3 regions of the Neobacillus sp. DFD-2R genome follow, and region 1 is predicted to be linked to each of the others. Evidence: riboswitches for the same ligand, from Rfam matches in the RefSeq annotation. Region 1 holds a riboswitch; each other region holds the start of a gene.
The links. A riboswitch is a leader RNA that binds a small molecule or an ion and turns the genes downstream of it on or off. The one in region 1 is predicted to bind lysine.
Positions count from the first base shown of each region.

Region 2: another riboswitch for lysine. It lies ahead of AC3ANV_RS06555 (aspartate kinase); the one in region 1 lies ahead of dapA (4-hydroxy-tetrahydrodipicolinate synthase).
Region 3: another riboswitch for lysine. It lies ahead of AC3ANV_RS10105 (amino acid permease); the one in region 1 lies ahead of dapA (4-hydroxy-tetrahydrodipicolinate synthase).

Region 1 covers NZ_CM173228.1:3,429,767-3,433,052, reverse strand. Annotated here, with positions in the region: gene AC3ANV_RS17210 (acyl-CoA thioesterase) at 1-537, shown strand; gene dapA (4-hydroxy-tetrahydrodipicolinate synthase) at 748-1,635, opposite strand; lysine riboswitch at 1,765-1,944, opposite strand; gene AC3ANV_RS17200 (D-2-hydroxyacid dehydrogenase) at 2,110-3,042, shown strand.
Region 2 covers NZ_CM173228.1:1,361,533-1,364,818, reverse strand. Annotated here, with positions in the region: gene AC3ANV_RS06560 (YslB family protein) at 221-673, shown strand; gene AC3ANV_RS06555 (aspartate kinase) at 779-1,999, opposite strand; lysine riboswitch at 2,111-2,288, opposite strand; gene uvrC (excinuclease ABC subunit UvrC) at 2,356-3,286, opposite strand, start outside.
Region 3 covers NZ_CM173228.1:2,018,363-2,021,648, reverse strand. Annotated here, with positions in the region: gene AC3ANV_RS10115 (DMT family transporter) at 1-70, opposite strand, end outside; gene AC3ANV_RS10110 (YitT family protein) at 239-1,054, opposite strand; lysine riboswitch at 1,385-1,574, shown strand; gene AC3ANV_RS10105 (amino acid permease) at 1,673-3,139, shown strand.

The DNA of each region.
Region 1 (3,286 bases):
ATGGAGGCAAAATTTTGCAAAGAATCACGCGTAGTACGAACAAGTCGTGTATTCCCGAACGATGTTAATAATCATAATACGTTATTTGGCGGCCGGTTAATGGATCATCTGGATCAAGTTGCTTCAACTTCTGCTGCACGCCATAGCCGGAGTGAATGTGTAACAGCTTCAACTGATTCTGTTGACTTTTTACATCCTATTCGAACAACTGATTCCGTCCATTTTGATTCCTATGTAACATGGACAGGTACGTCATCAATGGAAGTGTTCGTAAAGATTATTGCTGAAAATTTAAAAAGCGGTGAACGTAAGGTGGCAGCAACTGCTCTATTAACATTTGTCGCACTTGATGAAAATAAACGCCCGGCGCGTGTTCCACAAGTCATTCCGGAAACAGCGGAAGAGAAAAAATTACATGAAACAGCACCTGACCGAGCAAAAATGCGTAAAGAAAGAAAACAAAAAAGTAAAGAACTGGCAGAGTTTTTAACAACGAATTATCCATGGGACGAAAATGCTTTAAAGGAATTCGTTTAGCGGACTGTCCGCAATGAAACTTTCTGATAGGAATTTAATCAGAGTTGAGCAAAATACTATTTAAAAACACATGGTGCTTTTGACTTACCTGGCGAAATGTGAATTATAGATAGCAAAAAATAGGCTGCCTTCATTCCAAATCATTTTGGAGTGATGCAGCCTATTTTTTCTTGTATTCCTTAAGGAATACAAAAAGCAATTTTAATCGAATTAGATAAGTACTTCTGTTTTGTCAGCTGCAAGAATACTTTCCAGCGCCTTTTTTTCTGCATCATTTATTGGAACCAATGGTAAGCGGACACCGCCAACATTGATTCCGGTCATATTTAATGCTGCTTTTACAGGTGTTGGATTTGGTGCGGAAAATAATGCTTTCATTATTGGAAGCAGTCTGCGATGCGCTGAAGCAGCATCCTGGAGATTGCCGTTTTTAAAATTACTAATCATTTCTTGCATTTCATTCCCAATGATATGGGAAGCAACGGAAATAATTCCGGTTCCGCCGATCGCTAATACCGGTAAAGTTAAACCATCATCACCACTGTACAATGTAAAGTCATTTGGGGTTTGGCTAATGATGTCTGACATGGCATCCAAGTTACCGCTTGCTTCTTTTATGGAAACAATATTGTCAATCTTCGAAAGACGGACAATGGTCTCTACAGACATGTTAACAACGCTTCGTCCCGGGATATTGTAAAGCATAACCGGTAATCGTGTTGATTCGGCAATCGCTTTAAAATGTTGATATAATCCTTCTTGAGACGGTTTGTTGTAGTATGGAACGACGAGCATAATCCCATCCACTCCTGCTTCCTCAGCAAGACTTGTTAAGCTGATGGAGGCTTTCGTGTTATTTGATCCAGTCCCGGCAATAACCGGAATTCTACCATCGACAACCTCTACAACAAATTTAAACAACGCTACTTTTTCTTCTGTTGTTAAGGTAGGGGACTCGCCGGTGGTACCGGCAATAACTAATCCATCCGTTCCATTAGCAATTAAATAATTGACTAAAGCTCTCGTCGCGTTAAAATCAACCTCGCCATTTTGATCAAATGGCGTAACCATTGCAGTTAAAATCTGGCCAAAATTCATAATTTCTCACCCTTTTAATAGATTTTTAAAATTAGAGGTGGTGGTTAAGGCCGTTCAAAATCAACGCAAAAAAGCAACAACGAGGGTTCGCTGTTGCAGTAGAAACATTCAATAAAAACAAGTTCCCATGCGTGAGATAGCCCTCCATATAGTTTCCTATATGACAGTTCAGTATTTCTTCAATAGCTGAACCAGCTTCAAGAATAATGAGAATCTTTTAGCTTCGGCAAATTCCCCTTTCCACAATCGTCAATGGATCTCATTATCCTCACATTGCGTACTAATGGTCTTTGCGCCTCTATCCTCACTTCAAAAGGTTTGAAGTAAGAAAAATATTTAATTGTATGTAATATAACAGGAAATTCCTTTTAATACAAGGGTATTTGGATATCTTTTATCTAACTTTATTTTTTGGGTTTTTATATAATGAAGAAATTAGTCACTCGTGTAAAATAAAATAGAGGTGGGAAAAGAATGATAGTAAATAATATCCTAGTGGTTAGCCCAATGTACAAAGAACTAAAGACTTTAATAGAAAAGGAAGACTTCCGTCAAAATTTTCGCTATAAGCCTGAGGATGGGCTTACCCAGGCTGATTTAGGGTGGGCCGACGCTTTAGTTTCTTTCAATTTAAAATCTAATTATGATTATAGTCATGTAAAATGGGTACACTCCCTGGGTGCGGGCGTTGACCGTTTTTTATTTAAAAAAGACTGGAAGGAAGCTGTTTTACTAACAAGAACCATTTGTTCCTTTGGACAAAGAATTGCAGAGTATTGTTTAAGCTACATCCTGAAAGATTTACAGTTTCACGACCAATTTCATGAAATAAAGCGCCAAAATAAATGGCAGCCCATAACTCCGAAGTTATTGAATGAACAAAAGGTCATGATCTATGGAACCGGTGAGATTGGACAAAAAACGGCTAAGATTTTGGCTGGACTTGGAGTAGAAGTATACGGTGTATCTTTAAGCGGGAAGGAAAAAGATTATTTTCACGAGGTTATGCCGGCTTGTTCCCATTTTTCACGATTAAGTGAAATGAATTACATCATTAATACCTTGCCATTAACCGAACAAACAGCAAATTTATTCGATGAGAATCTCTTTTCACATTTATCAAATGCAGGACTTATTAATGTGGGAAGGGGTGCATCCCTTGATGAGGAAGCCTTACTAAATGCTTTAAATGATAATCATGTCAGATTTGCCGTTCTCGATGTATTTTCACAAGAGCCGCTTCCCGAGAATCATCCATTTTGGAATCATCCAAATATACATATCACCCCACATATTTCTGCTGTAACAACACCTAATGAGGGTGCTGCATGTTTTATCGAAACACTGAAAAACATTGAAGAAAATAAGCCCCTTCATAATAAGGTGGATACAAAAAAAGGCTATTAAATTGTTTTTTGTAAAAATGAAGAAGAGAGTACTCATTCGTTGGTGAGTGCTCTTTTTGGATTTTCAAAACGAATTTAATAAAGTTTATTTATCAGAAACCATGTTTGTCTTCCTAACAAGATGATTGAATGGAAAGGGTATTCTTGCCATAATCAAAAAACATACTAATATATTCGATTGGAGGTACTGATTTTCAAAAGCCAATCATACACTTTATACACTTATTAATGAGAGGAGGAAATAC
Region 2 (3,286 bases), 2.1 Mb from region 1:
GTTTTATAATTGAAAGAAAGTCCAATAATGATACAATTTTTTACCAGAATCTATAAAGAAAAATTTCTTCTTTTAATGGGCAACATAAGTATAATGATAAACATAATAAAATATTGTAACATAACAAAGTTTCATTCATTTCTTTTTGATTTGTCGAAAAAACTGTAATGAAATAAAAAACAAATTGTATATAATAGAATGATAGAAAGAGGGGAGACTTTTGAAAGATAGTACTGTAATAGAACGTGATATCAATTCAGATGAATCAAGAACTGTTTCAATTTTTGGTTATGAATTAATCAGGGAAACCGTTTTGCCTGAGATTCTGGGCAAAGATACCCCGGAAATCCTGTACTGGGCCGGCAAACGACTGGCGAGAAAATATCCTTTGCATACTTATGATGAAATTATTGAATTTTTCTCCTCAGCCTCTTGGGGCCAATTAGAGATTAAAAGTGAAAATAAGGATGAAATGGAATTTGAGCTAATGAGCCCTCTCATAGTATCGCGGGTAAAATCGAAAGCCGAGCATTTTTTTCAACTGGAAGCCGGGTTTTTAGCCCAACAAATTGAACTCCAAAAAGAGGTCATTGCCGAAACCTTTGAACATCCTGTCAAAAAATCCAATAAAGTCCAATTCACCGTCAAATGGGATAAAAAAGATCAAATCTAAAAGGATAAAAGCTTTCATAGGAAAATTGACTCTCCCTATGAAAGCTTTTCTTTTTTTGTTTATCCACCCAAGGTGGACATTTCCCGAAAATGTCCACCAACGGTGTCAGGCACCTTGTGAAAGTCCGAACGCTTCATGCAGGGCTTCGACTGCTTTAAGCATGTTTTTTTCTTCGACGACGGCTGATACTTTGATTTCTGAAGTGCTGACCATTTTTACTTGGATATCGTTTGCTGCAAGGACTTCAAACATTCTTGCCGCTACCCCCGGATTGGAGATCATTCCTGAGCCGACAATAGATACTTTAGCTAGTTTGTTTTCGGCATCAAGTTGGTCATAGTTCAATGATTCTTTATTATCTTCAAGTACACGTAAGGTTTCCATTAAATCTTCCGTTTTAATAGAGAAGGAAAGATTTGCTGTTTCTGCTTCTGTTGTACTTTGAATGATAATGTCTACGTTGATATGATTATGAGCTAATGTTGTAAAAATTGTTGATAGGCTGGTTAATGAATTTGTTAAGCCTAATACGGTAACTTTAGTAATTTCTTCTTCAAATGCGACTCCACGGACAACTAAATTTTGTTCCATTGTTGCTTCCCCCTCAATGACTGTTCCTTCAATTTTCTCCATGCTTGAGCGAACCTCAAGCCGAACATTATAATTTTTAGCAAACTCAACTGCCCTCGGATGTAACACCCCTGCACCCAAATTGGCAAGCTCAAGCATTTCATCATAGGAGACAGATAATAGTTTACGTGCATTTTTGATATACCTTGGGTCTGTTGTGAAAACCCCGGTCACATCGGTATAGATATCGCACTTATCTGCTTTTAATGCCGCCGCTAAAGCTACTGCAGTTGTGTCGGAGCCGCCACGGCCAAGAGTGGTAATTTCACCATTTTCAGTGATTCCCTGGAAGCCGGCAACAATTACAACCTTCCCGGCCGATAACTCACTCTCAATTGCCTCAGTATTTATTTTCGTAATTCGGGCATTTCCGTGAATTGGTTCTGTGATGATTCCTGCCTGCCAGCCTGTAAAAGAAACGGCACCCAATCCTTTTTGATTTAAAGCCATTGACAACAAGGCAATTGTCACCTGTTCCCCGGTCGTTAAAAGCATATCCATTTCCCTTTTATTAGGCTGAGGGGAAATTTCTTTTGCCAGATTGACGAGTTGGTCTGTTGATTTTCCCATCGCTGAAACGACGACAACAACATTGTTGCCTTTTTCCGTTTCTTGCCTTACACATTCAGCTACATTTAAAATTCTTTCAACACTTCCAACGGAAGTTCCACCGAATTTTTGAACTATTAATCCCATTGTTTCCCCTTCTTTCAATTGATGCTAAACTTTAGTTTTCTCTAAAAAACAAAAAAAGCAATGAGAAGGCATCTCATTGCTTGAATAACACAAAAAAAATTTGTGCAGACAATGTAAGATAGCTCTCCAAGACATACGTCCTGACAATCCGGCATTTATTCAATACAGGACCAGCAAAGAAAGAAATGAGACTCTCTCCACTTCGGCGAACATTCCCTTTCAAAGTTCTTCATTGAAGCTCATCCTTCTCAGAACCTTTACTCTTGAAGCTCGCACCTCTACCTTCACTTTAACACTTAAAAGTGATAGTAAATTAAATTTTCATTCATTATAGCATAGCCATTTTTTTCTGACAATCACTCTGTACGAAGTTTGTTGATTAATTCTTCTGCTACATTGGCAGGGATTCCAATTGCCGTAAACTCCTCGATACCTGCTTCCTTCATTTTTTTCACTGAGCCAAAATGTTTTAATAATAATTTTTTTCGTTTTTCGCCAATTCCAGGAATATCATCCAGAAGGGATTGAAAAGCACTTTTCCCGCGAATTTGACGATGAAACGTAATCGCAAATCGGTGGACTTCATCCTGAATTCTTTGCAGCAAATAAAATTCCTGGCTGTTTCTTGCCAGCGGAACAATTTCCAATGGATTACCGTAAAGCAATTGTGATGTTCGGTGTTTTTCATCTTTTACAAGTCCTGATAATGGTATGTCCAAACCCAGTTCATTCTCCAAAACATCTCTTACAGCCTCAACATGCCCTTTGCCGCCGTCAATAATAATTAAATCCGGAAGCGGAAGGTTTTCCTTCAAAGCGCGAGAGTACCTTCTTCTCGTCACTTCCCTCATTGATTCATAATCATCGGGCCCCTGTACTGATTTAATTTTATACTTCCGGTATTCCCGTTTATTTGCCTTACCGTCAATAAAAACAACCATAGCCGAAACAGGGTCCGTACCCTGAATATTGGAATTATCAAATGCCTCGATCCGATGCGGGGTATAAATACCAAGCAGGTTTCCTAACGTTTCAATCGCCTTCGTTGTTCTTTCTTCATCTTTTTCAATCAGCGAAAATTTCTCATTCAAAGCAATCTTCGCATTTTTGATAGCCATTTTAACGAGGTCCTTTTTCTGTCCGCGCTGCGGCTTTAGCACCTTTATCTCAAGAAGCTGTTCCGCCAAATTCAAATCAATTTCATCCTGAATAAGGATCTCTTTTGGTTTAAAATGATTCGGTTTCGTATAAAACTGTCCCAAGAAGGTTAAAATTTCTTCCTCAGGC
Region 3 (3,286 bases), 1.4 Mb from region 1:
TCTTCCTGTTAAGAATAAATGTAAATGCAAAAAAGAAAGCGGCAAAAATGCCTAATATAATGGACCGCATTGATTCCCTTCCCTTCTTTTTTCTGTTTCAATTCCAACCCTTTTTACTATAGCCATAGGATTTTTATCCATTATTTTAGTATATCAGAATTCAGAATTATTTGTTGATACTAAAAAAATCGATTTAATAATTAACTGAAATAAAAATAACCCCATTCCGGGGTTATTTTTATTTCGGGCTTGGTCGATGAAAAAGCCCCATAACTTCTATCGTTTCAGTAATATTAACGAATGCATCTGTGTCGACCTCCGAAATGAGGTTCTTTACTTCATTTAGTTCATAACGGGAAATTACAGTAACTAAAATATTACGTTTATCATTCGAATAACCGCCAACACCATCCATGATTGTTAAGCCTCTATACAAATTGGTAAGCAAATGCTTCCTCATTTCCTCACCCTTATTGGTAATAATCATGATTGTCAGCTTCGCATGATCAGTGTATATGGTATCCACAACTTTTCCGGTTACATAGATGGAAACTAATGTATTAAGCGCCGAATCCCAATTAAACAAAAAGCCACTGATTACGATAACAACTGCGTTCATACCCGAAAGCAAAACACCGATTGGAAAGTCTCTTTTTCTCGCAATAATCATACCAATGATGTCAAATCCGCCAGTTGATCCTGAACAACGGAAGACAATCCCTACCCCCAGTCCTGTTAAGGCACCACCGAAGATCGAAGATAGAATTGTATCCTTCGCAATTTCATGGACAGGAACTAAATATAGACCTAAAGATATAATCAATACAGAAAAGATTGAATTCAAGACAAACTTTTTGCCAATCATTTTATATCCGATAATTAATAACGGAAAGTTCAATAGGAAGTTTGCCAGCCCTGTATTAAGAGGAGTAATCATCCCCAAAATCATTGAGATCCCGCTTAGCCCACTACTTAACACTTCATGGGGGATTAAGAAAAGGTTAAATCCCACTACAACGATAAGGGATCCGATAATAATTCCAATAAATCTCACGGAAAAGTCCTCCTCACACCTGCCATATTTCTTTTAGAAAATAATACCGATTCTTATCGCTAATGTAAATTTAAAAGTTTTTTATAATAATAATAAATTATCTGTCAATTACAATTTTGTTGCTTCTTTACCCATTTCCCACTCGTTTTTTCAATACAAACTAAAGATTAACTTGATTCTTAAAGTGAATATTTATACACATAAAATCAATATTCATGCTATAATATAATTTTGCTCTGTTATATTTTTAACGAGAATACATTGACAATTTTACAATAGTATTTATACTTTAGGAGTATATTAATTTCATATCATAAATCCTCATCAAACCGATGAGGTAGAGGTCGCGGTTTTTATTAGTATAACGGATGAGATGCAGAGATATCCCTGACTCCGTTAGAAAGGAAAAGCTGCCGAAGTGTGCTTTCATCTCTGGAAAAGCATGCTGGGGCTGTCTCCAAATAGGAACAGAACTGTCACGTTTGGCCCTGCCAGCCATTCGTGTTGAGCTATCTTTCGGAAGGTATGATGCGGGGTATTGACAATGCCATCGATTCTACTTCGATGGTATTTTTTATTCCAAACTCCTTCCAAAAATAAATAAAAGGAGTCAAGACAATGCAAACTGCACGTGTAATAAAAGAAAGTTATACACCTAAAAATGAAGCAACGGAATTAAAACGAAGCTTAAAAGCTCGTCACCTTACAATGATTTCACTGGGAGGAACAATTGGTACCGGTTTATTTCTTGCCAGTGGTGGAGCTATCCATTCTGCCGGTCCCGGAGGTGCCCTTCTTTCCTATCTTGTAATTGGTGTCATGGTTTATTTTTTAATGACCAGCCTTGCCGAAATGGGTGCCTATATGCCTGTTGCAGGAAGCTTTAGCACATATGCAAACAAATTTGTAGATCCTTCCCTCGGCTTCGCCCTTGGGTGGAATTACTGGTATAACTGGGCGATTACAATTGCTGCCGAATTATCTGCGGTAACGATGATTATGAAGTTCTGGTTTCCGCATACTCCTTCATTTATATGGAGCGCAGTCTTTTTAATCATTATGTTTCTATTAAATTATCTTTCTGTAAAGGGTTTCGGGGAGGCTGAATACTGGTTCTCACTTATTAAAGTAGTTACCGTTATTATCTTTGTTATTGCTGGTGCATTGATGATTTTTGGGATTATGGGTGGTCACGTAATCGGCTTTAAAAACTTCACGATTGGCGATGCACCATTCCATGGCGGCTTTATGTCCATGCTGGGAATCTTTATGGCAGCTGGCTTCTCCTTCCAAGGAACAGAACTTTTAGGGGTTGCTGCAGGAGAAACGGATGACCCGTCCAAATCAATTCCTCGTGCTGTAAAACAAGTATTCTGGCGTATTCTTTTATTCTATGTATTAGCTATCCTAGTAATTGGACTTTTGATTCCTTATACAAACAGTTCTTTGGCAAATAGTGATGTAAGTGTATCTCCTTTTACACTTGTTTTTCAAAAGGCAGGAATTGCCTTCGCTGCATCTGTTATGAATGCTGTCATTTTAACAGCAGTATTATCTGCAGGAAATTCAGGAATGTACGCTTCAACTCGTATGCTGTGGGATTTAGCACGTCAAGGCAATGCACCTAAATTCCTTGGTAAATTAAACAAAAATGGTGTACCCGTTAATGCATTAATTGTCACTTCGTTAGTAGGTACGCTCGCATTCCTTGCTTCTTTATTTGGAGATGGCACTGTTTATGTATGGTTATTAAACGCTTCCGGAATGTCGGGATTTATCGCATGGCTCGGAATTGCCATTTGTCATTACCGTTTCCGGAAGGCATATGTTGCCCAAGGTAAAGACTTAAACTTATTACCTTATAAATCAAAATTCTTCCCATTTGGACCAATCTTCGCTTTTGCTGTCTGTGGATTTGTTGTTTTAGGACAAAACTACTCAGCATTTATGGGAGATCATGTCGATTGGAATGGCGTTTTAGTTTCTTACATCGGTTTACCATTGTTCCTGATTTTATGGCTTGTCTATAAATTTACGAAAAAGACAAAGGTTATTCCTTTACAGAAATGTGATTTATCAAATTAATTACGCTAGCACGCAATTGCGCGTGCTATTTTTTTATCCCATAAACTCAGAAAATTTCGAATGTTTTATCCATTTTATTAATTCCGCGGATTTTTTATCTTTACCCGCGAGTTTAGTCTTTAATTCCGTGTGGATTTACGATAATTC